4 regions of the Desulfocurvus thunnarius genome follow, and region 2 is predicted to be linked to each of the others. Evidence: riboswitches for the same ligand, from Rfam matches in the RefSeq annotation. Region 2 holds a riboswitch; each other region holds the start of a gene.
What was found. Region 2 has a riboswitch for cobalamin ahead of metE (5-methyltetrahydropteroyltriglutamate--homocysteine S-methyltransferase). Riboswitches for the same ligand answer to the same signal wherever they lie in the genome.
Positions count from the first base shown of each region.

Region 1: another riboswitch for cobalamin. It lies ahead of ACZ5KV_RS05670 (ribonucleoside triphosphate reductase); the one in region 2 lies ahead of metE (5-methyltetrahydropteroyltriglutamate--homocysteine S-methyltransferase).
Region 3: another riboswitch for cobalamin. It lies ahead of ACZ5KV_RS00055 (sirohydrochlorin cobaltochelatase); the one in region 2 lies ahead of metE (5-methyltetrahydropteroyltriglutamate--homocysteine S-methyltransferase).
Region 4: another riboswitch for cobalamin. It lies ahead of ACZ5KV_RS15765 (sirohydrochlorin cobaltochelatase); the one in region 2 lies ahead of metE (5-methyltetrahydropteroyltriglutamate--homocysteine S-methyltransferase).

Region 1 is NZ_AP042411.1:1,311,118-1,318,320, reverse strand. It holds gene mobF (MobF family relaxase) at 1-42, opposite strand, end outside; gene ACZ5KV_RS05695 (hypothetical protein) at 45-767, opposite strand; gene ACZ5KV_RS05690 (hypothetical protein) at 764-1,126, opposite strand; gene ACZ5KV_RS05685 (helix-turn-helix transcriptional regulator) at 1,320-1,520, opposite strand; gene ACZ5KV_RS05680 (hypothetical protein) at 1,731-2,645, shown strand; gene ACZ5KV_RS05675 (ATP-binding protein) at 2,885-4,135, opposite strand; cobalamin riboswitch at 4,374-4,554, shown strand; gene ACZ5KV_RS05670 (ribonucleoside triphosphate reductase) at 4,697-6,760, shown strand; gene ACZ5KV_RS05665 (hypothetical protein) at 6,776-7,012, shown strand.
Region 2 is NZ_AP042411.1:2,936,312-2,943,514, forward strand. It holds gene metE (5-methyltetrahydropteroyltriglutamate--homocysteine S-methyltransferase) at 137-2,443, opposite strand; cobalamin riboswitch at 2,573-2,775, opposite strand; gene ACZ5KV_RS12860 (sigma-54-dependent transcriptional regulator) at 2,825-4,312, opposite strand; gene ACZ5KV_RS12865 (sensor histidine kinase) at 4,297-5,781, opposite strand; tRNA gene ACZ5KV_RS12870 (tRNA-Sec) at 6,069-6,162, opposite strand; gene ftsH (ATP-dependent zinc metalloprotease FtsH) at 6,497-7,203, shown strand, end outside.
Region 3 is NZ_AP042411.1:7,179-14,381, forward strand. It holds gene ACZ5KV_RS00050 (FecCD family ABC transporter permease) at 1-351, opposite strand, end outside; gene ACZ5KV_RS00055 (sirohydrochlorin cobaltochelatase) at 353-1,249, opposite strand; cobalamin riboswitch at 1,396-1,615, opposite strand; gene ileS (isoleucine--tRNA ligase) at 1,834-4,677, shown strand; gene lspA (signal peptidase II) at 4,696-5,211, shown strand; gene ACZ5KV_RS00070 (PLDc N-terminal domain-containing protein) at 5,208-5,426, shown strand; gene ybgF (tol-pal system protein YbgF) at 5,423-6,385, shown strand; gene ACZ5KV_RS00080 (NIL domain-containing protein) at 6,409-6,849, shown strand; gene ACZ5KV_RS00085 (hypothetical protein) at 6,863-7,203, shown strand, end outside.
Region 4 is NZ_AP042411.1:3,548,550-3,555,752, forward strand. It holds gene ACZ5KV_RS15740 (MBL fold metallo-hydrolase) at 1-1,092, opposite strand, end outside; gene ACZ5KV_RS15745 (hypothetical protein) at 1,102-2,505, opposite strand; gene ACZ5KV_RS15750 (hypothetical protein) at 2,498-2,794, opposite strand; gene ACZ5KV_RS15755 (FadR/GntR family transcriptional regulator) at 2,791-3,435, opposite strand; gene ACZ5KV_RS15760 (PAS domain-containing protein) at 3,764-4,948, shown strand; cobalamin riboswitch at 5,133-5,335, shown strand; gene ACZ5KV_RS15765 (sirohydrochlorin cobaltochelatase) at 5,444-6,439, shown strand; gene cbiM (cobalt transporter CbiM) at 6,443-7,084, shown strand; gene ACZ5KV_RS15775 (hypothetical protein) at 7,078-7,203, shown strand, end outside.

The sequences.
Region 1 (7,203 bases), 1.6 Mb from region 2:
GATGCCGCCCTTAGCGAGGTTCTTAAGCCGTGCGATGCCCATGGCTAGAAACTCGGCTTCTTGGGGGTGCTGGACGGCCCTATAGGCTTGGTGCTGGCTTTCTTGGCAAAGTACTCTTCAGGTGAAATCCCAAGCCGCCTGAGCACCTGTTGTTCTTCCTTGGCCATGTACTTGACCACGGTTTTGATGGGGCCTTGTTCCTGTCGGTAGATTTTCAATTCCTGCTCTTGTTTCGCCACCTGGTTGGTCGATGCGGCCAGGCTGTCCCTCAGGGTGCGGATTTCCTCCTTGTAGGGAGCCGCTGGGTCGCCAAAGCTCGCACGTGCCTGCTCGTAGAGCTGGTAAGCGTATTCTCGCCCAATGAATTTGCTGAGCGCAAAGGCAGTGGTGAGAAGAATGATCAGGAAGAAGACTGCGCCGCTAACAAGGATGATCTGGGCCTCCAATGTGATATCGGAGGGGTATGCTTCAGGGACCCTGGGGCTGAACGCCTCGGAGGCATACGTTTTGTAGTCGTGGTCCAAGATGGAGCTCAAAGAGTGTCGGTCGAGGACGAACCAGGCCGCATTAGGCGTCTCCGCGGAAGAGCGAAAGGCGCTGGAATTGAGGTAGATCGTTTGCACTTGCTTGCCAGATAAGACTTCGTATGCCTCTCGGCCAGAAACTCCGAGTGCGCTCATGAGGCTCAGGGTGAGAGTGAGTGCAAGGATCAGGGAAAGCGCCGCAATGAGGCAGTGGATTCGGGGCATGTTGGGATGATGCATCATTTTAGCTCCTTGAGAATTTGTTGATAGGTGTCTTCGGTTGCCTGCTTGAGTTCTTCGAGTTCAATTTCTGCGCTGTCGGGCTGGAGTAGTTCGACCAACGCCCGGCCCGAGTAGTTCCGAGTGAAGAGCAGGCTTTTCAGGATGAATTTCATCAGGGCGACTTGCTGCTCTCCGTTTTCAAGCAAGTGGTTGACGGCAAATGGCAGCGCAGCGGGCATGTCTACGCTCATATCCCTTGGGGCAAACGCCTGGGCTATGGCAGCCCGTAATATGGAGGACTCCGAGCGTCCTTCTTCATGGGCGCGGACTTCAATCTCTTTGGCGAGCTGGCTTGAGATGAAGACTTGTTTCCTCAGCACGTGGTTAGGACCTCCTACTCGTTACGATTCGCCGGGAAGCCTTGTCTGGCGCGGGCCTACTCTTTGGCGAGTCGTGTGGCTGGACCCTTGGGCGGGGCAATTTGTGTAATCTTTGAGGTTGGTTGCCTATACGGAACGTGTAGACACGTGTAGTCCTGCCCGAAGGGCAGGGCTTTGGGGCTTCCCCATCAGGTCACCTCTGGGCATTTGCTTCTTCGATCTTGTCCTCAAGCCACTGGTCGATGGCCTCCACGGACCAGGCAAGCCTTCGGCCAAGGCGGAAAGGGGGTGGTACGGCATCGTAGTTCTTTCTTGCGAGGTGGCCGTGGATCGCTGAGACCGTGAACCCCAGAATTGCTGCTAACTCGTTGATGTTGTACAAACGTTTTCGCATGTGTTCCTCCTTGCTGGTGAGTGCACATTCGCATGCATCCATCAGGGGGAGGTAGGTCTGCCGTTTGTCTCTTGATAAAAGATATCAATTGGGATGGGGCAAGAATTGGGCGAAGATCATAAGCAGAAGTCGTTTCACCTGTCCGAGAGTGAGAAGCAAAGCCTCGTAAGTCTTTGGCGGGTTGGAGGACCCAAAGGCGTAGCTAGGGGAATGTGCGATGAATTCAGGCGTAGATTTCCTGATTGGCTAGAAACCTTAAATAGTGGCCCGCGTTCTCCTCAGTATTTGCCAGCCGTCATAGATTTTATGGCGATTCCCAAAGATAATACTTGGCATGAATTAGAGATTAATTTGCGGGAGCTTGCTCGTTTCTTTCATCGTGGTAGCGAAGAAGATTGCAAGAAGAATGAGCTGTTTAAGTATTGGGACACGATGCGAAGCTTGTGGCGGGCGACTGTCGGGAATAATGGTCAGAGATTTAGGCGGCAAGTATACAGGCGGCAAGATAGCGACTCCTATGAAACATGGGAAAGTATTAGAGATATTGTAAATGTTTCTGTGTGTAGTTTTTGCTGGCGTGCTGTATTTGTAAGGCGTGGCGATTGCTCTCGGAGGCTATGCCATGAACATTTTGATTTAGGTACAGGTAAGGAATATCAACAAAGATACAGGATGCTTTACGGAACAAAGAAGACGCATTCTATGTACGGCGATGTGCTGTCGGATCGATACGCCCAAAAGCTCAAGTTAGTTATTGTTGGGACTAAGGTGAATGTTGGAGGATGTGGGGAAAGTGACCAAGTTGTTCGTACTGTCGATGAGGCTTGGCAAGAAAAACCAAGTGCGGTGATTGATATTTTCCCTCATGTCAAAAAATATTTATTAGATAAGAATATTAACCTAGGTTCAGCAAGGGAAATTATAAAAGGTTTAGAAGAGCCGTTGAGAAATGATGAAGCGGAGGACGTTTCGCAACGTAGAGAAATGTTTTATGCTGATTGCGAGTTGTATTTTAGATTCTATGTTGAGCACTTGGTTTGGGCAGAAGTCTGGCTCGAAAGGGAAGCAGAAATGGTTTGGGGAGGCCGGAGGCCTGGAGCTGGTAGGCCTAGAAAGGAGAAATGAGTAGGTTCAATCTGAATGTTTTTTGCTCCAAATTTGCTCCACTGGGGTTGAAAATAGGTAAAGAAAGTTGAAAACGCATGATGATTCAACTCCCTCATGTCGTTGACTAAACTCTCGTAACTTGCTGTATTAATTCAATGATTTTCGAGACTTAAAATCCCTGGGCCGCAAGGCTGTGCGGGTTCAAGTCCCGCCCTGGGCACCAAGGCTTTTTTGGAGTTGTGCTATTTCATGGGGTTCTATCCGCCCATCAGCCCCACCGGCACGGCAAATATCCTGTCGCCCATGGGCATGACTTCCTGGCCGGTGTAGATGACCACGCCCCGGACGAAGTGATCTCCCAGCGCGTCGCGCAGGGAGGCCAGGCCTTTGATGTCGTGCGCGGTCACGCTGGCGGCGAGTTTGACCTCCACGGCGGCCACCCGCCCGGCCCTGTCTTCCAGGACAACGTCCACCTCCACGCCGCTTTGGGAGCGGTAGTGGTGGAGCGTCACCGGATGCTCGGTCCAACTGCTCTGCTTGAGGAGTTCGCCGGCCACGAAGGACTCCAGCAGGCGCCCGGCCAGCATGGGATCGTCGGCCAGGCGTTCCGCGTCCGCGCCGCACAGATGGCAGGCCAGGCCGGAATCGTAGACATGGATTTTGGGCGCCTTGACCAGCCGCTTGCCCAGGTTGCTCGACCAGGCAGGCAGGAACCAGACGAGGAACAGCGCCTCCAGCAAGGGCAGATACCGGCCCAGGGTGCTGGCGGGCATCCCCACGCTGCGCGAGAGCTCGGCCTGGTTGTGGAGCGTCCCCGAGCGAACGCCGAGCATGCGCAGCAGGCGGATCAGTCCGCTGATGTCCTGGATGCTGGCGATGTCGCGGATGTCCCGCTCCACCAGGGTGGTGATGTACGAATCGAACCAGGCGGCGCGGCGCCTCGGGTTGGCCCGGGAGAGGACTTCCGGATAGCCGCCCACGGCGAGGGCTTCCAGAAGCGCGTCCTTCGTCACCGAAGCCGTGCCCGCGTCCTTTGGCGGGAAATCCTTCTGGAACAGCGCATGGATAAAATCCCCGTGCACGCCCGCTATTTCCCCCTGCGAGAGCGGATACAGGGTCAACACTTCCATGCGCCCCGCCAGCGAGTCGGCGATTCCCGGCAAGGCCAGGATGTTGGCCGAGCCGGTCAGAAGATACCGCCCGGCGTGGCGCTCGCGGTCCACGTCTTCCTTGATGGCCAGCATCAGGGCGGAAGCGCGCTGCGCCTCATCGATGATCGCGGGCTTTTTCAGCCCCTGTAGAAACCCGCCCGGATCGTCCAGGGCTCCGGCCAATGCGGTCGCGGAGTCAAGACTGACGTACTGGCGGCTGATTTCACCCTCGCCGGAGGCTTCCGCCAGTTGCTTCACCAGCGTGGTCTTGCCGGTCTGCCGGGCTCCGCGCAGGAAAACCACGGGAGTATCGGATAAAGCCTCCAGCAGCCGGGAATATATGGTGCGCTTGTTCATGGCGTAAAATGTACCACGGGGTGGATGATTTTACAAGCACGCCCACGCCGAGCGCTGCGCGGGCAGGAGCGGATGGTCTGACCGAGAGAGTATTCCCCTGACACGGCCGCCCCTGGCGGGGTGATTTCCAGGCGGCCTTCTCCGTCATCTTTCCCTTGTCTTTCCAGCCTGCGCAGGCCGTTCAGGAGCGGTTGCCTCCTCCCGCCTTGCCATCCCCCCGGTTCTCTCCTATGCTGCCTCCGTCTGATGTCCTTCAGGTGGCCGCAAGGCCCGAACAGGGAATCCGGTGCGAAGCCGGAGCGGTCCCGCCGCTGTGATCCCCGCCGCGAAGCGACCTCTGCCAAGTGCCACTGCGTGACGCGGGAAGGCGGCAGGGGGAAGGGGAGAGCCAGAAGACCTGCCTGAAGCCGATACTTCCCGCTCGGAGCGCGGACTCCGCACCGGGAATGCCGAACAACCCAGCCCAAACGGCGCCGGGCCGGGGCGGTTCCGCCGCCCCCGGCCGCAACCGGCGACCTCGCGTGCCCCCTTCCGCAACCGGCGGCGCGCGGCGAGAATTCCATGCCTTCGCAGATCATCAAGCGGGACGGCCGCGTCGAAACCTGGTCCACCAAGCGGATCGGCGACGCCATCTTCAAGGCTCTCAAAAGCAGCGCCATCAAGGACCCCCTCCTGGCCGAGCGCCTGGCGCGCAAGGTCGAGGCCAAGCTCGCGGACGTGGACGCCCCCGAGCAGGAGCACGTGCAGGACATGGTCCAGCAGGTGCTCATGGAGGCCCGGCTGTACAAGGTCGCCGAGCGCTACATCCTTTACCGCGAGAAGCGCCGCGAGCTGCGCAGCCAGGGCCAGGCCTTTCTGGACATCGTCGGCGTCACCGAGGGCTACCTCGACAACCTCGACTGGCGCGTCAGCGAAAACTCCAACATGGTCCACTCCTTCCAGGGCCTGATCCTGCACATGGCCGGGGCGGTCCAGGCGCGCTACGTGCTGGAAAAATACCCCGAAGAGGTGCGCTCGGCGCACAACCACGGCTACTTTCACATCCACGACCTGTCCTTCGGCCTGGCCGGATACTGCTCGGGCTGGAGCCTGCGCGACCTGCTTCTGGAGGGCTTCAACCTGGAGGACCGCTGCTCCTCCAAGCCCGCGCGGCATTTCGACGCCGTGTGCGGGCAGATGGTCAATTTCCTGGGCACGTTGCAGAACGAATGGGCCGGGGCCCAGGCCTTCAACAACGTGGACACCTACCTCGCGCCCTTCATCCGCCACGACGGCCTGAGCTATGCCGACGTCAAGCAGCAGATCCAGAAGCTGCTGCACAACCTGAACGCCACCTCGCGCTGGGGCGGGCAGAGCCCGTTCACCAACTTCACCTTCGACGTGGTGCCGCCCTCGCACATCGCCAAGGAGCCGATCATCATCGGCGGTGCGCATCAGGACTCGACCTACGGCGAATACGCCGCCGAAATGGCGATGATTAACAAGGCGTTCCTGGAAGTCATGCTCGAGGGCGACGCCGACGGGCGCATCTTCTCCTTCCCCATCCCGACCTACAACGTGACCAAGGACTTCCCCTGGGACAGCGAGGTCGGCGGCCTGCTCCTGCGCATGACCGCCAAGTACGGCGCGCCCTATTTCCAGAACTTCATCAACTCCGACCTGAACCCCGAGGACGTGCGCTCCATGTGCTGCCGGTTGCAGATGGACCTGCGCGAGGTGCGCAAGAAGACCGGCGGCCTGTTCGGCTCGGGCGACCTCACGGGCTCGGTGGGCGTGGTCACCCTGAACCTGCCCAAGCTGGCCTATCTGGCGCACAACGAGGAGGATTTCCTCGATCTGGTGGAGGAGTACGCCGAACTGGCCAAGGAATCCCTGGAATTCAAGCGCAAGATGGTCGAGGCCAATCTGGCGGCGGGCATGTTCCCTTTCACCCGGCGCTACCTGAAAAACGGCTTCAAGGGCCATTTTTCGACCATCGGGCTCATCGGCGGCCACGAGGCCTGCCTGAACCTGCTGGGCAAGGGCATCGACGAGCCCTCGGGCCTGCGCCTGATGCGCCGGGTGCTCAACCACCTGCGCGGGCTGGTGGTCCGCTTCCAGGAGGAAACCGGACACCTCTACAACCTGGAGGCCACCCCGGGCGAGGGCACCTGCTACCGGCTGGCCAAGATCGACAAGGAACTCTACGCGGACATCCGGACCTCCGGCACCGAGGTGCCCTATTACACCAACTCGACCCTGCTGCCCCCCGGCGCCACGGGCGACGTGATCTTCGCCCTGGAACACCAGGACCAGCTCCAGACGCTCTACAACGGCGGCACGGTCTTTCACACCTTCCTGGGCGAGGCCGCGCCGGACGAAACCAGCGTGAAGAACTTCCTGCTCAAGGCCATGAGCCTGACCAAGCTGCCTTACGTCTCCGTGACGCCGACCTTTTCGGTGTGCCGGGACCACGGCTACCTGTACGGCGAGCACTTCCATTGCCCGACCTGCAACCGGGCCACGGAGGTCTACACCCGCGTGGTGGGCTACTACCGCCCCGTGGGCCGCTGGAACAAGGGCAAGCAGGAGGAGTACAAGGACCGGCAGACTTACTCGCAGGCCAGCTTCTGCGTCGGCGCCTAGCCGGAGCCGCGGCGCATGATCCTGGACGCCAACCAGCTTGCCGCCATCCAGCAGCATGTGGATGAACTCATCCGCCGGGGCGGGACCGGCCTGCGCGACCCGTCCCTGCGGACCATCCAGGACCTGTTGCACACCGTGGCGGCCCTGAAGAAGGAAAAGCGCAAGTGGAAGCGCGTGGCCCAGAACCGGGGCAAGGTGCTGACCCAGATCGCCGAAATGGTCGGCAAGGGTGAGGAGGACGAAGAGCCCTGAGGCTCCGCTCCGCTTCGGCCGGGCCTGTTGACGGCAAAGGCGCCCGCATCCGTGCGGGCGCCTTTTGGGCCGGGCCGGGAATTTGTTTCCGGCATGCCCCAGGCGCCGTGGGCCGTTCGCGGCGTGTTTCCCTTGAATGAAGACCGGGCGGGGCTTGCCATTTTTTGCAGGGCTTTGTAGTTTCCTGGCGC
Region 2 (7,203 bases):
GCCTGGCTTCTGGTCTTGTGGTCCGCACCATGATACCAAACTCCGCCCCGGGCGAAAAGGCCGCCGCGGGTCGCAAAAACGGAGGCCGCGCCCGGGCGGGCGCGGCCTCCTTGCGGTTTCCTCTGGTGGGGCCCCGTCAGTCCTGCCCGCCCGCTCCGCTCAATCCGGCGCGGACCTCAAGGGCCGCCGCCACCATGTTGCGCAGGGATTCCAGGGTTTCGGGCCAGGCCCTGGTCTTCAGGCCGCAGTCGGGGTTGACCCACAGCCGCCCGGCGGGGATGAGCGCCAGGGCCGCGCGCAGCAGGCCGACCATCTCCCCGCGCGAGGGCACGCGCGGGCTGTGGATGTCGTACACCCCGGGGCCCACGGCGTTGGGGTAGTCGAATTCCCGGAAGGCCTGGAGCAGCTCCATGCCGCTGCGGCTGGACTCGATGCTGATCACGTCGGCGTCCATGGCCGCGATGGCCGGGAGGATGTCGTTGAACGAGCTGTAGCACATGTGGCTGTGGATCTGGGTGGCGTCGTCCACGCCCGAGGTGGCCAGCCGGAAGCAGTCCACGGCCCAGCGCAGGTAGTCCCCGCGCTCGGCCGCCGCCAGGGGCATGCCCTCGCGGAAGGCGGCCTCGTCGATCTGGATGATGCGCACCCCGGCGGCCTCCAGGTCGTGCACCTCGTCGCGCACGGCCAGGGCCAACTGGCGGCAGACCTCGGCCCGGGGCAGGTCGTCGCGCACGAAGCTCCAGCACAGGATGGTCACCGGCCCGGTGAGCATGCCTTTCATGGGCCGCGCGGTCAGGGACTGGGCGTAGGTGATCCACGGCACGGTCATGGCCCCGGGGCGGCTCACGTCGCCGCAGATCACCGGCGGCTTGACGCAGCGGCTGCCGTAGCTCTGCACCCAGCCGTTGCCCGTGAAGCGGAAGCCCGCCAGTTGCTGGCCGAAATACTCCACCATGTCGTTGCGCTCGGCCTCGCCGTGCACGAGCACGTCCAGGCCCAGATCCTCCTGGATGCGCACCACGCGGGCGATCTCCTCCCGGAGGAAGCCCTCGTAGCCCGCCCGGTCGATGGCGCCGTCGCGCAGCAGCTTGCGCTGGCGGCGGATTTCGGCGGTCTGCGGGAAGGAGCCGATCGTGGTGGTGGGCAGCAGGGGCAGGTCCAGCCAGCCCTGGGCCTCGCGGCGCACGGCGTAGGGGCTCTTACGGCGCAGCATGGCTTCGTCCACGCCCGCGCAGCGCGCGCGCACGGCCGGGTCGCGGGTCAGGGGGCTGTCGCGCCGCGAGGCCACGGCCCGGTCGCTGGCGGCCAGGGCCCCGGGGCGTTCGCGCCCTTCGAGCAGGTCGCCCAGGGCGCCCAGTTCGGCGCATTTCTGGGTGGCGAAGGCCATCCAGCCCCGCACCTCGGGGTCCAGGTCCGTTTCGGCGTCCAGGTCCACGGGCACATGCAGCAGGGAGCACGACGAGGCGACCATCAGCCCCTCGGGCCCCCGGCGGCGGGCCGCGTCCTCAAGCAGGGCCACGGTCCGGCGCAGGTCCGTACGCCAGATGCCGCGCCCGTCCACAACACCCGCCGAGAGCACCATGCCCTCGGGCATCCGGTCGAGCAGCGCGGGCAGGCTGCGCGCCCCGCGCACGAGGTCCACGTGCAGCCCCCGGCAGCCCGAGGCCAGGGCCAGGTCCAGCCCCGGGCCGTCCAGGGCGCCGAAGTAGGCCGCCAGCAGCAGCCCGCTGCGGCCCACGGCGCCGTTCAGCGCCGCGCAGGCGCGCGGGAAGGCTGCCCGGGCCTGGGCGGGCAGGTCCGTGCACAGGATGGGCTCGTCGATCTGAATCCACGGGCACAGGCCGTCCAGTTCGGCCAGCAGGGCCGCGTAGGCTCCCAGCACCTCGTCCAGCCGGGCCCACGGGTCCTGGCCGTCCATGCCCTTGGCCAGGGCCAGGAAGGTCACCGGGCCGAGCAGCACCGCCTTGGGCCGGTGGCCGTGCTCCAGGGCAAGGCGCACGTCGTCCGCCAGGGCCCGCGAGGTCAGGCCCAGGCGCTGGCCGGGCTCCAGTTCGGGCACGATGTAGTGGTAGTTGGTGTCGAACCACTTGGTCATTTCCATGGCCGCGACGCCGCGTGCGGCGTCGCCCCGGGCCATGCGGAAGGCCAGCTCCGGGGTCGAGCCCGGGGCTGTGTCCGGGGCAACGTCCGGCCCGGCGAAGCGCCGGGGCACGGCCCCGAGCATCAGTGCGGTGTCGAGCACGTGGTCGTAGAACGAGAAGTCGCCCACGGCGACCAGGGACAGCCCGGCGCGGCGCTGGATGTCCCAATGGCGCAGGCGCAGCTCGCGGCCTGTGGCCGCGAGGCCCTCCAGGGTCACCTCGCCGCGCCAGCAGCCCTCCAGGGCCGCCTTGAGTTCGCGGCGGACGCCGATACGCGGGAAACCGGGAATGTGCCTTTCCATCTGTCACTCCTTTCAGCAAAACGTTGGTGAAAGGGAGCAACGACACTCGAAACGAAGACGCCACAAGGCGGGACCGCCCCGGGAGGACTCCCCGGGCGGCTGCGCATGTCTGTCCATTTCGCGAGACAGTCGTGCTCCATGCACCCGGGGCGTCTCCTGGCTTCCGACCCCCATGGGGCCACGCTCTTCCCACGGCTGGGGCCGCAGTGGGCGTGGCGGGGTTTCGTGTCGGTTACAGTGGCGCGTCCGCGACGGATTTACACCGTCTTCCGTTTCCCGGGTGCGGATCGATTCAGGCAGTCTAGTGTGCCCCGGGGTTCAGGGCAAGAAATTTGCGGGCCGGAGCCGGATCCCGGTTGCGGCCATGGCTCCGGCCTTGCCTCAGCCCTCGCCGCGCCCCTCGCTGCGCCCGGACACCAGGGCCTGCACGCGGATGGCGTACTTGTCCATGCGCGCCAGCAGCGTCGGCCGCGAGACGCCCAGCAGCCGCGCGGCCTGGGTCCGGTTGCCGCCGGTCAGGCGCAGGGCCTCCTCGATGGTCCGGGCCGCGAAAAGATCGACCACCTCGTCAAGCACGTGCTCGCCGCCGCGCGTAAGCCGGGCGCGCACGAAGCGGCCCACGGCCTCGTGGAAATCGTCCCCCGGCGGGGTCTCGCCGGGCCGGTCGCCATGGATGGCGCCGAGCACCTCGTCGGCCCCCAGGGGCGCCCCGCGCGAAAAGATCAGCGCCTTGTGGACCACGTTGACCAGCTCGCGCACGTTGCCCGGCCAGGAGTGCCCGGCCAGGGCCCGGCGGGCGGCGTCGGTGAAGCCCGGGGCGGGCACGCCCATGGCCCGGGCATGGCGGGCCAGGAAGTGGTCGGCCAGCAGGTCCACGTCGCCCTCGCGCTCGCGCAGGGGCGGCAGCCACAGGGTGACCACCCGCAGCCGGTAGTAGAGATCCTCGCGGAAGCGGCCCTCGGCCACGGCGGCCTCCAGGTCGCGGTTGGTGGCGGCGATGATGCGCACGTCCACCCGGCGCGGGCCCATGCCGCCCAGGCGCTCGACGCTGCGTTCCTCCAGCAGGCGCAGGAGCTTGCCCTGAATGGGCAGGGGCATGTCGCCGATCTCGTCCAGGAACACCGTGCCGCCGTCGGCCTGCTCGATCTTGCCCACCCGGCGGGCCACGGCGCCGGTGAAGGCGCCTTTCTCGTAGCCGAACAGCTCGCTTTCCAGAAGCGTTTCGGGAATGGCCACGCAGTTGATGACCACGAACGGCGCGTCTTTGCGCGGGCCGTGCTGGTAGACCAGCCGGGCGGCCAGCTCCTTGCCCGTGCCCGACTCGCCGCGCACGAGCACGGTCGCCCCGGTGCCCGCCACGCGGCCGATGGCCTTGTAGAGCCCCTGCATGGCCTGGCTGCGGCCCACGAGCACGTCGCCCGCCCCGTCCGCGCCCTCGTCGTCCTTCCCGTCCTGGCCGCCTTCGCCGCCGGGCCCGGCGGCCACGGCCACGGCCCGGCGCTGAAAGCGCCCGGCCTCCAGGGCCTGATCGATGAGCACCAGGATGTCGGGGATGTCGAAAGGCTTGAGCACGTAGTCGAAGGCGCCCAGGCGGGTGGCCTCGATGGCCGTCTCCGTGGTGCCGTAGGCGGTCATGATGATGGCCGTGAGCCGGGGCTCCACCGCGCGCATGGCCCGGAAGCCCTCCAGTCCGTTCATGCCCGGCAGGCGCACGTCCATGATGACCAGATCCGGCACGGCCTCGCCCACGGCGCGGACCCCGGCCTCTGCGGAATTGGCCGTGCGCACGTCGTGGCCCTCCTGGGCCAGCAGGCGGCGGAAGCTTTCGCGCAACTGGGCGTCGTCGTCCACGATCAGGATCTGTGCCACTGGCCGTCCTCCTTGCCGGGCAGGGTGATGGAGAACTGCGCCCCGCCGCCCTCGCGCGATTTGGCCGTGATCCAGCCGCCGTGCTCCTCCACGATGCGCCGGGCGATGGCCAGCCCCAGGCCGGTGCCCTCCTCCTTGGAACTGAAGAAGGGCTGGAAGACCTGTTCGCGCAGGGCGGGCGGAATGCCCGGGCCCGTGTCGGCCACGCGCATGACCACCACGTTGCCCAGGGGGTCGGCGTAGCCGCGCTCCACGGTGATCTCGATCCGTCCGCCCCCGGTGAGCACGGTCATGGCCTCGCAGGCGTTGACCAGCAGGTTCACCAGCACTTCCTTGAGCTGCTCGGGGTCGGCCATGACCGGGCAGGGCTCCGCCGGAATGCGCAGATCGACCTCCACGCCGTAGGATTCCAGACGGTGGCGCATGAGGGTCAGGGCGGCCCGGACCACCTCCCCGGCGCCCACAAGCTGCTTGTGCGGCTTGGCCGGGCGCGAGAAATCCAGGAAATTTCTGGCGATGGCGTCGATGTGCCCGATCTCCTCGGTGATGACCTCGAAGTCCTCGCGCTGTTCGTCGCTCAGGCGCAGGCTGCGGCCCAGGGAAAACAGGCGGATCTTCACCGAGGTCAGCGGGTTGCGGATGCTGTGGGCCACGCTGGCGGCCAGCTTGCCGGTCAGGGCCCATTTCTCGGCCTGCACCAGATGCTCCCGGCTTTTTTCCAGCTTGTGCCGCGCGGCGCCCACGTCCTGGAGCAGGTCGCGCACGCGCCGGCCCAGGGCGGTGATCTCGTTGCCCGGGCCGGGGGCAGTCAGGTCCATGGCCTCGGCGAGGCTGTGGATGGGCCGCAGCACGTGGCGCACGAGCACGAAGGCCAGCACCCCTACCAGAGACAGCGCCACGGGCATGAACCCCAGGGCCGCCCCGCTGACCACGGCCATGCGCTGGCGCCCGGCCTGCCCGGCCTGGCGCAGGCGCGCCTCGTGCAGGTCGCGGTGGTCCTGGCAGAGCTGGAGCACCTGGGCGTACTGGGCGCGGATGCCCTGGTGCAGGGCCGCGCCCTCGTCGCGCCGCCCGTCGCGGTAGAGCGCGAGCACCGCGCCGCGGCCCTGGGTATAGTGCAGATAGCCGGACTCGATGGCGCCCACCAGGGTCTGGGCCTCGGCGTCGGGCGCCAGGGCCCGGGCCCGGGCCAGCAGCGTCTCGAAGCCCGTCCCGCTGCGCTCCAGGCGTTCCAGCCAGCGCGGGTCGCCGTCCAGGAAATAGTAGGTCGTCAGCCCGCGCTGCTCCAGCAGGGCGTCCACCAGCCGCCCCGAGGCCTCGTAGGCCGTCAGGTCGCGGTCCAGCACGCCGGAAAGCAGCGCGTCGGCCTTGTGGGTGTACCACAGGACCATGGCGCCGCCCGCCAGGGCCACGGCCACGATGGCCGCCAGCAGCGAAAAGATGTGTACGCGCAGGGACAAGCGGGGCATGGAACGCCGGACCTCCCCCCGGCCGGGCCGGGAACCCGGCAATCAAACCCGCAACGGGCGGCCATGGCAAGGGGAATCTGGTTGCCCCGGGGCCGGACGGCACGACCGGGAGCCCCACCCGCCGCGCACCCCGGGGCCCGGCGGCCGGAGCCGCCGGGAAGGCCCAAACGCAGGCCGGGGACAAGCGGCGGCCCCCCGCGGGGTTTGCTGGCCGCGCGCCCGAAAAAAAAGAGCCCTCCGGGCACCCGCCCTGAAGAGCTCTTTCATTTTACCGGAAAATCCAAGAATGGCGGAAGCGTATAGGAGTCGAACCTACCTGCGGGGGTAAGCCCGCACACTGGTTTTGAAGACCAGGCGCCACACCGGTGACGACACGCTTCCGCGCCTTTTCGCGCCGTTTCGCGCAAAGGAAGACCTCTCTAGCAGGTGCGGCGGCTTTGGGCAAGGCCGCGCCGGAGTATGCACGTTTGGACACCGCGCCGGGCCCCGCGCGCCCCCGCCCGGCCGGGCGTTTTCCCCGGCGCCCTTTGCGTGGACAGGGCAGGGCCGCTGTGCTAGTTGGAATTCTGGCCCGCCCCGGCGCGGCGCGGTGGAAATACCGCGCAATATCCAAGAAATGCACCGCCCGCCTTGCCTGGGCCCGCCAGGGGACTTATAGTCCCCCGACCGGGGCCCCGCGCCCCTTCCGACGAGCGCACAACGAGGAGCAGACGCCTTGAACAACGTCACCCGGAACCTCTTTCTCTGGTTGGCCATCTCGCTGGTGATGGTCTTCCTGTTCAACATGTTCAACCAGCAGCCGCGCACGCAGCTCACCATGAGCTACACCGAGTTCCTGCAAAACGTGGACAGCAACCAGATTGCCGAGGTCACCATCCAGGGCCGCGACATCCTGGGCCAGACCGTCTCGGGCGAGCGCTTCAGCACCTACGCCCCCGACGACCCCGCCCTGGTGGGCAAGCTCGTGGACAAGGGCATCCAGGTCAACGCCAAGCCCGTTGAGGATTCGCCCTGGCTCACGGTCTTCGTCTCCTGGTTCCCCATGCTGCTGCTCATCGGCGTGTGGATATTCTTCATGCGCCAGATGCAGTCCGGCGGCGGCAAGGCCATGAGCTTCGGCCGCTCGCGGGCCAAGATGATCACCCAGGACCAGTCCAAGGTCACCTTCGACGACGTGGCGGGCGTGGACGAGGCCAAGGAGGAACTCTCCGAGGTCGTGGACTTTTTGTCCAATCCGCGCAAGTTCACCCGCCTGGGCGGGCGCATCCCCAAGGGCGTGCTGCTCGTCGGCCCTCCCGGCACGGGCAAGACCCTGCTGGCCCGCGCCGTGGCCGGCGAGGCCGGGGTGCCCTTCTTCTCCATCTCCGGTTCGGATTTCGTGGAGATGTTCGTGGGCGTGGGCGCATCGCGCGTGCGCGACCT
Region 3 (7,203 bases), 690 kb from region 2:
CACGCCGATGGTGAACGGATCGGCCAGCGGGTTGTGCAGGATGCCCTGGAACACCGTGCCCGCCATGGCCAGGGCCGCCCCGGTGAGCCAGGCCAGACAGGCCCGGGACAGGCGGATGTCCACCACCACCACGGCGTGGGCCGGGTCCTGCCCGTGGCCCACGGGCAGTCCCAGGGCCGCGCCCAGGTGGGCCAGAACCTCGCCCGGGGGGATGGGCAGCGGCCCGCACAGGCAGGCCGCCGCCAGTGAGGCGGCGGAAGCGATGCCGAGCAGCGCCGCCAGCGGCCCAAGCCGCCAGCGCCGCGCGCCCGGGGCCGTCAGGCCCGCGTCCGCCGCCCCGCCGCCGTGCATTCTAGTTCTCGTCCAGCCCGGCAACGGCCTGGCGCAGATGGTTCAGCCACAGCGCGCGGAACGGGGCCAGCTCGGCCAGCCCCTGGAGCACGGGCCGCGCGGCGATGCCTTCGCCCGCCAGCACGGATTTCCAGGAATCGTCTTCGTCCCCGGCCATGTCGTTACGCGCATGGTCGCCCGCCACGGACATGAGCGGCACCAGCAGGGCCTTGGCGGCGCCCTTCTCCTTAAGCTTGGCCACGACCCACTCCAGGCCCGGGGTGCCTTCCACCGTGCCCACCAGGGCCAGCGGGTCGCGCTGCTCCAGGTACCATTGCAGGCCGGGGTAGTAGATGTTGGCCGGGTGGTGCGTGCCGTGGCCCATGAAGACCAGGGCCTCGCCCTCGGCGCGCTGCGGGCCGAAGGTCGCCAGCAGCGTGTCGGCCACGGCGGCCATGTCCGCGTCGGTGCTCATCAGCGGCTGGCCGATGGCGACCTTTTTGAAGCCGTCGAAATTCGTGACGACGTGGACGAGCTTTTCGTGGAATTCCTCGCCGGGAATGGCGTGCAGGGACTGCACGGCCAGCCGGGTCACGCCCGCGTCGAGCAGTTTGGCCAGAGCCACGGGCACCGAGTCGGTCACGCGGCCCTCGGCGGCCAGCTTTTCGCGGATGATGTTGGACGTGAAGGCCCACTGCACGGGCATGCCGGGAAAGGCCTCGCGCACGGCGGCGTCCATGTCGTCGAAGGATTTGCGGGCCTCGGGCACCGAGGTGCCGAAGGCCACCACGAGGATGGCGGACTTGTCCTTGGCCGGGGCGCTATGCCCGGAAAAAGCGGGAAGCGCCATGGCCAGAACCATGAAAAGGGCCAGCAGCAGCCCGGAAAGGGCCGGGCGGCGGCGCGGGACAGATCGCATGGAAACCTCCTTGCGACATGTCAGGTGGGCGGCCTGAAGCGGGTGCGGTGGAAGGGCCCGGGGCCCCGGCGACATGCCGGGCCGGGGGCGCGTCGGGATGCGCGGGGGCATCGGCCCGGCGGACGAATGCCCTCGTCGTCCGCCGGCAGGCGCGCGGGCATCCGGCAGGTCTTCTGGCTCTTCCGGTCCTGGCTCTTTCCTTCCCGCCCCGGGGCGCGTCGCGCGCGGCGGGGCAGTGGATTCATCAAGAGCAGGAGCTTCCCTGCGCGGCGCGCAGGGCCGGAATCACAGCGGCGGGGCCGCCCCGGAGTTGCACCGGGTTCCCTTTTCACGCCCCGAGGGGCGACCAGGATGCGAAGAGCCCTTCTAGCCCAAAGCGCCCGCGGTGTCACCATGCATCCTTGGCCGCCTTTCTTTGTCGTGCTTTCAATGCGCTGGAAATACATTGAAAATACATGGCTGCCCCGTTCTTCCCTCCCGCTTCCGGAGCTCCGCTCCGGCCTTGACTTTCCAACCGACTTGATTACGGTTGTCTCCCGCTTCAAACCCGGCCCGTCATATCTAAAACATAGGGACCCCCGCGCATGAGCGACTACAAGAAGACCCTGCATCTGCCGTCCACGGCGTTTCCCATGAAGGCCAACCTGACCGGCAACGAGCCGAAGATGCTCAAGTTCTGGGAAGAGATCGATGTCTACGGCACCATGATCGCCGCCAACGAGGGCCGGGAGCGCTATGTGCTGCACGACGGGCCGCCCTACGCCAACGGACACATCCACCTCGGCACCGCGCTGAACAAGACGATCAAGGACATCATCGTCAAGCATCGCAACATGAGCGGGCTGAAGGCCGAGTACGTGCCCGGCTGGGACTGCCACGGCCTGCCCATCGAGCACAAGGTCTCCCAGGAGCTGCGTGAAAAGGGCAAGACCGACCTGCCCGCCGTCACCGTGCGCAAAATCTGCCGCGACTACGCCCGCAAGTGGATCGACGTGCAGCGCGGCGAGTTCAAGCGCCTGGGCGTGCTGGGCACCTGGAGCGAGCCCTACCTGACCATGAACCCGGTCTACGAGGCGGCCACCGCCCGCGAGCTGGGCAATTTCATGGGCCAGGGCTCGGTGGTGCGCAGCAAGAAGCCCATCTACTGGTGCAACGACTGCAAGACCGCCCTGGCCGAGGCCGAGGTCGAATACCACGACCATACCTCGCCCTCGGTCTACGTGCGTTTCCCCCTGCCCGACGCCAGGCTGGCCGAGGTCGCCCCGGGGGTGGACCCCGCGCGGGCCTTCGTGGTCATCTGGACCACCACGCCCTGGACCCTGCCGTCCAACATGGCCGTGGCCCTGCATCCCGAGTTCAACTATGTGGCCGTGCGCGCGGACGGGGAGTTTTACGTTCTGGCCGAGGCGCTGCTGGCCGACTGCGCCGCGCGCTTCGGCTGGCAGGCGCCGGAGGTCGTGGCCCGTTTCAAGGGTGCGGCCCTGGAGGGCGCCGTGGCGCGCCATCCGTTCTACGACCGCGCGTCCCGGGTCGTGCTGGCCAACTACGTGACCCTGGACGCGGGCACCGGCTGCGTGCACACCGCCCCGGGCCACGGCCGCGAGGACTACGACACCGGCCTGCGCTACGGCCTGGAAATCCTGAGCCCGCTGGACGACTCCGGGCGCTTTTTGCCCAGCGTGGAGCTGTTCGCCGGGCTGCGCGTGGACGAAGCCAACCCCAAGGTCATCGAAACCCTGAAGGAACGCGGCGCCCTGCTTTCCCAGGAGAAGATCCGCCACTCCTACCCGCACTGCTGGCGCTGCAAGCAGCCGGTGATCTACCGCGCCACCACCCAGTGGTTCATTTCCATGGAACGCAACGGCCTGCGCGCCCGGGCCCTGGAGGCCATCCAGAACGAAGTGCGCTGGATTCCCGCCTGGGGCCGCGAGCGCATCCACAGCATGATCGAGACCCGCCCGGACTGGTGCATCTCGCGCCAGCGCACCTGGGGCGTGCCCATCGTGGCCCTGCTGTGCAAGGACTGCGACGAGGCCTGGTTCGACAAGGATTGGGTTCTGGACATCGTGTCGCGCTTCGAGGCCCACGAGCGCGGCTGCGATTACTGGTTCGAGGCGCCCATCGAGGACGTGGTGCCCGCCGGGCTGACCTGCCCCAAATGCGGCGGCAGCCACTGGGAAAAGGAGGACGACATCCTCGACGTGTGGTTCGATTCGGGCACGAGCTTTGCCGCCGTGGCCGAAAAGCGCCCGGAGCTGACCTTCCCCACGGACATGTATCTGGAGGGCTCGGACCAGCACCGCGGCTGGTTCCACAGCTCGCTGCTGGCCAGCGTGGGCACGCGCGGCCGCGCGCCCTACCGCGCGGTGCTGACGCACGGCTACGTGGTGGACGGCGAGGGCAAGAAAATGTCCAAGTCCATCGGCAACGTGGTGGCGCCCCAGGAGGTCGTGGACAAGTACGGCGCGGACATCCTGCGCATGTGGGTCGCCTCGGAGAACTACCAGGACGACGTGCGCTACTCCGACGCCATCATGGCCCGGCTGGTGGACGCCTACCGGCGCATCCGCAACACCCTGCGCTACCTGCTGGGCAACCTGGGCGACTTCGACCCCGCGCGCCACGCCGTGGCCCCCGAGGCCATGCTGCCCCTGGACCGCTACGCGCTGACCCTGGTTTCGCGCATCCACGCCCGCGTGCAGCGCGCTTTCACGGATTTCGAGTTCCACCGCGCCTTCCACGCCCTGCACACCATGTGCGGCACGGAGCTGTCGGCCTTCTACCTGGACATCGTCAAGGACCGGCTCTACGTCAGCGCCGCGGACTCCCCGGAGCGCCGTAGCGCCCAGACCGCCCTGTGGCAGATCACCATGACCCTGCTCTCCGACGTGGCGCCTATCCTGAGCTTCACCGCCGAGGAGGCCTTCCAGCACCTGCCCGAGCCCATCCACCCCGGCGTGAAGACCGTCTTCGCCCTGCGTTTCGCCATGAACGAGGGCTACCTGCTGGACGAAGACACCCGCCAGCGCTGGGACACCGTGGCCGCCGTACGCGCCGAGATCACCAAGGCCATCGAGCCCGCGCGCAAGGCCGGAACCGTGGGCCACAGCCTGGACACCCACGTCACCGTCCACGCCCGCGAGGAACTGCTGGACGACCTGAGGACCCCGGGCGCGGACCTCGCGGAGATCTGCATCGTGTCCAAGGCCGATCTGGCGCCCCTGGACGCCGCCCCGGCCGACGCCTGGGCCAGCCAGGAGGTCCAGGGCCTGCGCATCGCCGTGACCCCGGCCCCGGGCGCCAAGTGCGAGCGCTGCTGGAAGTACAGCGAGGCGCTGGGCACCGCGCCCGAGCATCCCGGCCTGTGCCCGCGCTGCGCGGCGGTCATGGCCCAGGACGGCGCCCCGGCGGAGGACGGGCGGGGCTGAGGCCCGCGCCCGGTAGCCATGCGCAAGTTCGCCCTGCCCCTGGGGCTGGCCGCCGTGGTCCTGGCCCTGGACGTGCTGACCAAGGCCCTGGTCCAGTCCTCCATGGCGCTGTATACGCGCATCGAGGTCGTGCCCGGGTTCTTCAACCTCGTGCACGTGCTCAACAAGGGCGCGGCCTTCGGCATCCTGTCCGACGAGAACATCGGCTGGCAGCGGGCGTTTTTCATCGTCACCGCCCTGGTGGCCGTGGGCGTCATCGTGTATCTGATCCACACCGGCCATGCCCGGGACCGCTTCGGGGCCTGGGGGCTGGGGCTGGTGCTCGGCGGAGCCCTGGGCAACCTGGCCGACCGCGTGCGTATCGGCTATGTCGTCGATTTTCTTGATTTCCACCTTGGCGGCTGGCACTGGCCGGCCTTTAACGTCGCCGACATCGGCATCACCTGCGGCGTGGGTCTGCTCATCGTTTCCTTCTACAGGATCGAGCGCCGCGCCAAACGCCCGGCCCAGCCCGCCGGACGGGAGAACGGATGATCCCCACGACCATGGCCCCCTGGTTTTTGGGCCTTCTGGGCGCTACGGCCATTTGCCTTTTCGTCTCGTTCTGGGCTATCTGGCATGCGTACTGGCGAGTATTCCCCACCGGCCAGGAAAAGGCCCTGTGGCTGGTGGCCGCGGTCCTGCTGCCCTTCGTGGGCGGGCTGGCCTACCTGTTCTTCGGACGCAATCGAGGGAGGTTGCCCCAATGAAAAAAGAAGCCCTGCTCTGCCTGGGCCTGTGTCTGGCCGTTTCCGGCTGCGTGAACCCCGACGACGTGCGCACCCTGGACGGTCGCGTCTATGAGCAGTCCCGCCGTGTGGACGCCCTGGAGCAGAAGGTCGAGCAAGTCTCCTCCCAGGGCAGCATCCAGGCCGATTCCTGGTCGCAGATGCAGTCCATGCGCCAGGAGCTGGCCGAGGCCCGGGGCGACATCGAGATGCTCAAGCGCGAAGTGGAAACCCTGCGCCAGGGCGACCAGTCGGCCATGCTCGCCGAAGACATGCAGGACGTGAAGATCGCCCTGCAACGCATGAATTCGCAGTTGGCCACGGACATCGACCTGGCCGCCATCCGCGCCGAGCGGCAGGCCGCGCCCCCGGCGGCGCCCGCCGCGTCCGGCGCCACGGGTGCGGCTTCGCCGGGCACGGGCCTGGAGAGCGCCGCCCCCGGCGGCATGCCCGTCATCGTGCCCGTGGAGCCCGGCCAGCCCGGCGACCCCGACGCCACAGGCCCGGCGGCCACCCAGGCCCCCGCGCCCGCTCCGGCCCCGGCCGCCGCCCCGGCCGCCGACGCCGACGCGGCCTCGACCCTCTACAAGAGCGCCCGCGCGGCCTTCGAGGCCCGGGACTACAAGCAGGGCGTGGCCCTGTGGGAAGAGTTCGTGACCACCTTCCCCAAGCACGATCTGGTGTCCAACGCACTGTTCTGGCAGGGCGAGAGCTACTTCCAGTTGAAGGACTACGCCCGGGCCGTGCTCAAGTACCAGTCGGTCATCGACAACTACCCCAAGAGCTCGAAGTACGTCACTTCGCTGTTCAAGCAGGGCGTGAGCTTCATGCGCCTGGACAAGGCCAAGATGGGCCGCCTGCGTCTTGAGGAAGTGGCCCAGAAATATCCTGAAACCGCCGAGGGCAAGCGCGCGGCCAGCCTGCTCAAGGAACAGAACTGACCCCCGCATCGAAGAGGCACGGCATGAAAGACTCCAACAAGGGCGTAAGCAAGATCGTCTATCTCAAGTTTCCGCCCGAGCGCAGCGGGCGGCCCGTGGTCTGCAACCTGGCCCGGCTCTATGACCTGACCTTCAATATCCTCCAGGCCAGCATCGGCCCCCGGTCCGAAGGGCGCATGACCATCGAGCTGCTGGGCAGCGAGGACAGCTACCGCAAGGGTATCGACTACCTGAAGGACCAGGGCATCAAGATCGAGCCCGCGGCCCAGAAGATATCGCGCGACGAGGACTCCTGCGTGCACTGCGGGCTGTGCACCTCCCTGTGCCCGACCCAGGCCCTGCACCTGGACCCCGAAACCCGCGTGGTGCTCTTCGACCCCGAGGCCTGCACCGCCTGCGGCCAGTGCACGCGCATCTGCCCGGTCAAGGCCATGAACGTGCTGCTGGACGACAACGGCAACTGACGAGGCCGGGGGCATGGAGCCGCAGAGCTATACCAGGGTCGCCACGCGCATGCGGGCCTTCGTGCGCCCCGCCGCCGGGCCGGACACCCTGCCCATGCCCCTGGACAACCCCGCCCTGGACGGCACGGACGCCGCGCCCCTGGGCGAGGGCCTGGAGGGCGCCAACCTCTCCAAGCCCCTGGCGGACTTCCTGCAAGCCCTGGGCGCCAAGCTGGATACCGTGGTCAGCCTGCTCTCCCAACAGCGCCTGGAGGAAGACTTCCAGGACGCCGTGGAGGTGCTGGACATCGGCGTCCAGGGGTTGGAATTCGTGGCCCGGCGGCCTTTTGCCGTGGGCGACGTGCTCGAATTCGC
Region 4 (7,203 bases), 610 kb from region 2:
GAAGCGCGCCGAGCCCTGGACCACGGGGTAACCAGCGTCGACGAACTTCTGGGCCGTGATGAGCCCGGTGCAGTGGTTGCAGCCCACCTTTTGCAGGTCCCACTTCTTCAGGCCGATGACGAGGTCGTCGTACTTCGGATCCCAGTCGTCGAAGGGCGAGATGTGCAGGCCGCCGTAGAGGCCGTAGAACTGGTCCTTTTCATAGGCCAGCTCCTTGTAGGCCGTATCGGCGAAGAGGATGATGCCCTGGTGGCAACAGCCCGTGATGCTCACGAGCCCCACGTCCTTGACGTTGCAGTACATGGAGATCTCGCCGAAGACCCTGAAGATGATCGGGCAGTCGAAGCCGTAGAGGGCCACGCCGTCCTGAATCTTGTGCAGGCCCTTGGGCACTTCGGTGACCTGGCCCACATGGCCGCAGTCCTTGATGTACTGCTTGCCCTCGGGGTAGAAGGTGCTGGGGGTGTAGATGTTGATGTTGGGGTTGTACTTGGTGACGGCGGGCAGCCCCCAGAAGTGATCCATGTGCTCGTGGGTCTGGATCATGGCCTTGATTTCGTTGTTGGCCAGCATGGTGTCGATACCTTCGCGCTTGTAGCAGGTATCCATCCATGCGTAGTTCCAGCCGGTGTCGAAGAGGTACTTGGTGACGTTGCCCTCCAGGTCCTCGATTTCCACGAGACAGGAAAAGCCTCCGGCGTTGTCGGCGTGCACGCTCTTTTCCTTGGCGATGGCCCAGGCCTCTTCCAGATTGCCGGGCAGCAGGTGCTTGATCTGCTTGATGCCGTCGGCATAGCTGCCCTTGCCCACGCCCTTGCCGTTGCCGAAGGGCGGCCAGTTGAAGGTGTACTGGTCGACGAGCAGGCCGCCCGCGCCGGTCACGTCCTGCATGAAGATGCCGTTGTCGAACCAGCTCGTTTCCGAGATGTTGGTGATGCGCACGGCCTTGCACGTGCCGATGTCCGCCGTGCCGCGCTTGACTTCCTTGAGGAAGGCCCGGCGCATGGGCGAGTAGGAATACACGCCCATGGCGCCGATGGCGCCCACGCCGACACCCAGGGCCGCGCCCTTGATGAATTCGCGTCTGTTCATGTCGTCCCCCTATTGGACCAGGGTGAAGTGCGCGCTGAACCAGGGCAGCGCCGCCACGATGGCAAAGTACACGACCACGCCCACGAGGATGCCCACGACGAGGCCCGGGGCCATGGCGGGGGTCCAGGTGTCGCGCACCTGGATGGCGTGCTCCTGGGCCCGGACTTCCTCTGCGCTGCGCAGCTCGCACCGCCAGCCCGGCCAGCCGTCCATGAACCACCAGTTGATGAGCCAGATGTCGATGAGCCAGATCATGGGGATCATGGGGAACTGCTGCGGGTGCGAGAAGCCCTTCTGCGTGCCGAGCAGGAAGTGGGCGTACTTGTAGTACAGGCAATACACGGCGATGCCGCCCGCGATGACGATGAGCGTGCGGATGAGCACGTTCACCGGCGTGCTGAACTTGTTGGGCCAGTTGCCGCCGTAGAATTGCAGGAACAGGGCCGGAACCAGGAAGAAGATGGCCGTTTCGCCCACGTGCAGCCAGCGCCAGTCGGGCGCGGCGTCGCGGCGGTGCCCACGGATGGCGTCGCCCCACACCAGTTCCTGCATGTACCAGAAGAAGAAGCACAGGGACACGGAGATGGCGATGATGCCGAAGAACATGGCAAAACGCCGCAACCACGGGGTCTTGATGAGGCAGAACGGATAGCGCTCCCAGACGCCCTCCATGAACCAGACCACAACCGTGCAGCACATGATCCAGGCCACGTGGAAGTTGGCCGACACGGTATGGGCGAAGTTCTCCCAGTAGGGCGGGGTGATGGCGGTGAAGTACTGCCAGGGGTAGTACAGGATGCCCATGTGGTTGTGCATGGTCATGAAGTAGATGACCAGGCTCAGGCAGAATGTTCCGAGCCAGATGCTGAAGCCCTTGACGGGCTGCTTCTGGTTCTCCCACGGGCGGCCTTCCAGGGCCACGATCCAGGCCGGGCTGATCCACGAGGCGATGACCGCGAACATCATGCTGGCCTGGGCGGCGTATTCCACGGCATAGAATTCGGTGATTCCGGGCAGCTTCTGCAACTGCTCCGGGTTGAAGTAGGCAAACGCCGTGTTGCCGAGCACGCCTTCAAAGAAGCCGTGGATCATGAGGATCATGACGCCCACGGAAACCAGGGTCAGCACGATGCCCTTCTGCACGGGGTGGGCGTTGCGCACCCAGTCCTTCCTGAACGGCCAGAAGTCGAAGATGTAGGCCATCCAGATCAGGATGATCAGCCACCAGCGGCAGTAGTTGTAGCCCACATAGGGCGTGTAGAAACGCATGACGCCGCGCGGATCCTGGAAAATCCACCATGTTACGGCAAAGATGACCAGGGTCAGGGCCAGGTTGGCCAACATCGGCAGGGGGCCGCGCCAACGCTTGATGAGCTTGCGCTCCTCGAGATAGGGGATGTCGTGATCAGCCATCTTGTCCTCCTCTGAGGTTATGGGCCGCTGCGGGGCTTGCGCGTCGTGCTCCGGCGCGCATGGCCCGTAAAACGGCCCGGGCCAGTTCTTCCTCATGCATCGCTTCCACGGGCAGCCCCAGGCGCCGCCCCTCCAGGCGCAACATGGCGGGCGAAAATTCCGGCGGCAGGGCGGCGAGGGCGCAGGACGCCCCCTGCCCGGCCTGCGGAAAAAGCGTTTCGCCCGCAACGGGGGAAGGCGGGGCGTGCCATGCCCCACGCAGGAAATTCCTCCGGCTGAACGTGGTCATGTCTCTTCTCCCATGCATTGCAAAAGGCAGGTTGCATATGCGGCCACGGCGGCCGACGCTGACTGCGGATCCGCGTGGCGCAGGCCGTGCAGCGTTCGGGCAAGATGCTTGAACAGTTCTTCGAGGCGCGCGGGCGGGCAGTCCAGCAGCAGCCGCGTGAGCGCGTGGACATCCGGCAGGGTGGCGGCCCCGGCTTGGGCCAGCCGGGCGTTGCCTGTGGCCTGCAGCAGGATGGAGAAAAATTGCAGATGGTTCTGGGCGAACAGGTGCATGTCGCCCGCGTGCAGGGCCATGCCCGTCGAGGGCAACTGCCGTTCCAGCGTCAGCATGACCGACGGCGCGAAGGACGGCTGCGCCGCCGTGAGCAGGTGCGGCATGACGATGCGAAAAGCCCGCAGGCTGTCCGCGAGGCTCGCGTTGTCGGCGCGGCAGGGCAGGGCGCGCACGAAGGTTCCGCTGCCGCGCCGCGTTTCGAGGATGCCCCGTCCCACCAGGGTTCGCAGGGCGGTGCGCAGGGTCGGGCGGCTTACTCCCAGCTCGTCGGCCAGCAGGCGCTCGGCGGGCAGCCGCTCGAACAGGCTCCAGCGGCCCTTGAGAAGGGCTTGTTCCAGGCGGCGTTCCGTGTTGGCGGGTGTGGTCATGGCTTTCCCCTACAAATTTGTTACGAAATGATTCTGCACATTGGCCAATAGTGTGGCAATATTTCTATGTTAGTGCTTTGAAATGGTTTTAACACTTTGATATTAAAAGAAAACGTTTTGCAATTTGGTATGACCAAAGAATCTTGAACCTGCCTGTTGCGACTGTTTCGCGGGCCTGATACTGCTTTTATTCTGTTTTTGATTGCGAGTTAACCAGATTGGTATAGCCAATTTTGAAGTAAAAAGGCTTGCCCCGGGTGGGCATCTAATCTAGGGCCAGGTCAGCCAGCCGGAGCCGGGGGCGTCCGACGGGGACAAAGGAGTTTGCATGCCGCGTTTTTCGCAGTGGCGGAACGGGTTTCCGGGCTTGTTGTGGAGCATCTGGCGGCGGGAGTCGCGTCTGAAGCTGTTCACGCGGTGGCAGGTGGACGGCGTGGACGTTTCCCTGTTGCTCAAGAATGCCGGCTATCGCAAACAGGCGGTCATGCCGGAGGATTATCCCCTGCTGGTGGAGTTCTGGGACATGATCCACGCCGCGCGCCCGGCGGCGGCCATTTTCCGGCTGCGGGCCGACGCGGGCCGCAAGCCGCTGATGCTCCAGGGCTGGCCCGAGCCCGGCGAGGAGGTGTACAGCGGTTTTCTGAAAGGGGCCTTCCTTCCCGGCGGCTACGGTTCGGAATGCTACAACGCCCAGCTCAGCATGCGCGTGGGCGATGCGGACTACCCCGTGTTCACCATCGACCTGGAAGGCTGCGCCATCAGGGAGGCCAACGCGGCGGCCGACGGTCTTTTCATGCGCCGGGCGGACGATGCCGGTCGCCTGTCCATGGCGGACGTGGCGCCGCAGCATCTGGGGGCGCAGCTTATGAACGCCGCGCGCCAGGCCGTGCGAAGCGACGCGTGGTCGGGCAAGCTCATGCTCGGCAATGCGGAGCGCGGTCTGTTTTCGGCGCATGTGCGGCTGACGCCCTGGGGCGGGCCGGAAGACCGGGTGGTGCGCGTGGCCCTGGTCTGCGTGGAGGCGAAAACGCTGCTGCGGCCCTTCGACACCGCCAGGGACGAAGCCCTGCGCCCCGGCGACCTGCAACCGGCCCTGGAAAACCTCTGGAACGCATGCGGCCCGGAAGTGGACGGCCTCATGCTTTCGCACATCCAGGCGGGCAGCGGCAAGGTGACGGTCTTCGGCGTGGGGCGGGCGTTCACCAGCCTGGAATGGGGCGCGACCCATGCCTACGAGGGCACCATCGCCCAGGACATCGAGCGCTTCGATCTCGGTTCCCTGCTGGTGGAGGATACGCTGAACAGCGTCAAATCCGTGGACTGGGCGCTTTTTGCGCCCCAGGGGGTGCGTTCGTACTACGCGCGGCCCTTTTACGCGGAGCATGGCCTGCATGCCGTGCTCATTCTCGCCAGCCGCAAGGCCAAAACCTTCGGCACGGACGCCGACGCGCGCTATGCCGACGTTGCGGAGGCCTTCGGGCGGCTTTTGCGGCGCTGGCGGCAAAAGCCGTAACGGGCGCGCCGGGATGGGAACAAGGGCATGCGGCGTTGTCGCGTGCCCTTGTTCTTTTTGGGCTGCATGCCCATGCCCCGGAATTCCGGCAAGAACCACGCGGGCGGGCGAGCCGCGGCCGGTTGCGGGCCCTTTGGCGCGCGGGGAGCACGACTTTAGGTTTTGACAGCGCATGGCACCAGCGGCTAGCCTTCCGGCGGATGGTTCTCCGCAAGGAGATGAAAAGGGAATCCGGTGTGAAACCGGAGCGGACCCGCCGCTGTGACCCGGCCCGCGCGCCTTGCGCGGGAGGCCGCGGCGCCCCACGATGCCACTGCCCCTTGCCGGGGCGGGAAGGCCGGGCGCCGTCCGGGGAGCCAGAAGACCTGCCGTCCGAATCTCCCGAGCACCGCAACGGGTCTTTGCGGCGGGGGGCTGGTCACGGCAGGGCGGCGCCCTGCGGGCCGCTCCTCCTCGCCCCGTCGGCGGTGCCATGGGAACCCACGAGGAGGGGGCATGTCCCACGCCGACCACGACCACGAGCATGGCCACGACCATGGCCATATCCACCACCACGACCACGACCACGACCATCACGACCCCGGCCGTGACGAGCATGGCCATGCCCACGGTCACGACCATCACGACCACTGTTGTCACGGCCACGATCACGGTCACCACCACCATCGCCCGCGCCCGGCACGCCCCGGCATTCTGCTGGCGGCCTTCGGCGTGGCCCTGCCCGACGCCCGCGCGGGCTACGAGGCCATGGAGCGCGAGGTGCGCGGGCGCTTCCCCGGGGTGCCCGTGCGCTGGGCCTACACGGCGCACAAGATCCGCCGCAAGCTCGCCGCCCGGGGCTTCGAGAACGATTCCGTGGCCGTGGCCCTCTCGCGGCTGCACGACGAGGGCGTGACGCACCTGGCCGTGCAGTCGCTGCATACGGTGCCCGGCGTGGAATACCACTGGACCCGGGACCAGGCGCATGTCTTCCGCCACCCGCGCAAGGGCTTCCTCGAGGTGGAGGTCGGCGGCCCGATGCTCATGGCCGGGGCGGACCTGGCCGCCGCCCTGGCCGCCCTGGCAGGATACCCGCCCCCGGAGCGCGGCCCGGGCGATGCTCTGGTCCTCGTGGGCCACGGCACCTACCACGAAGGGCACCGGCGCTACCTGGACTTCGAGGCCCTGGCCCGCCGCGACGACCCGTTGCTGTTCATGGGCACGCTCATGGGCGAGCCGGGCTGCGAGGCCGTGATCCGGCGGGTCCGGGCGGCGGGGGCGCGGCGGGTCTGGCTGCTGCCCTTCATGAGCGCCCCGGGCCACCATGTACGCGTGGACATCGCCGGGGACGGCCCGCATTCCTGGAAAAGCCGCATGACCGCCGCCGGGCTGGACGTGCGAACCTGCATGACCGGCACCATGGAGCACGGCCCGTACCGCGCCCTGTGGCTGGAGCATCTGGAAACGACATATCGGGCCGTGGCGCCGCAGCCTGCCACGCAGGGAGCATAGGCCATGCATATCTCCGAAGGCGTTTTGTCCGCCCCGGTGCTGCTCGCGGGCGGCGGCGTTTCTCTGCTCGGCACGTGGGTCGGCCTCAGGCGGCTGGATTACGACCACCTGATTACTGCGGCCACCCTGGCTTCGGCCTTCTTCGTCGGTTCGCTCGTCCATGTGCCCCTCGGCCCCAGCAGCGTTCACCTGCTGCTCAACGGGTTGCTGGGAATGATCCTCGGCTGGGCCGCTTTCCCCTGCATCCTGGTGGCCTTGCTGCTCCAGGCGCTGCTTTTTCAGTTCGGCGGCATCACGGTGCTCGGCGTGAACACCATGAACGTGGCCGTCCCGGCCCTCCTGTGCCGGTTCCTTTTGGCGGGGCACGTCCGGGCCGGAGGGCGGCGGGCCGCCGTGGCGGGGTTCCTGGGCGGGGCGGGCGCCGTGTTGGGCACGGCGCTCATGGCCGCGCTTTCGGTCGCCTTCACGGACGAGGGGTTTGCCGACGCGGCCAGGCTCATCGTCGTCGCACACGTCCCGGTCATGCTCATCGAGGGCTTTGTGACCATGTTCGCCGTAGGTGCCCTGGCCAGGACCCATCCAACCATTCTGGGGCTGGGCGACGGATTCCGGCCTGCCGCTTCCAAGGAGGTCACGCCATGCTGATCCGCGTGCTGCTCGCCGTCTTGCTGGTTACGGTTTCCGCGTTGCCCGCCAGCGCGCACAAGGTTCTGCTCAACGCCTGGGCCGAGGGCGCCATGGTCGTGGCGGAAATCGGGTTCAGC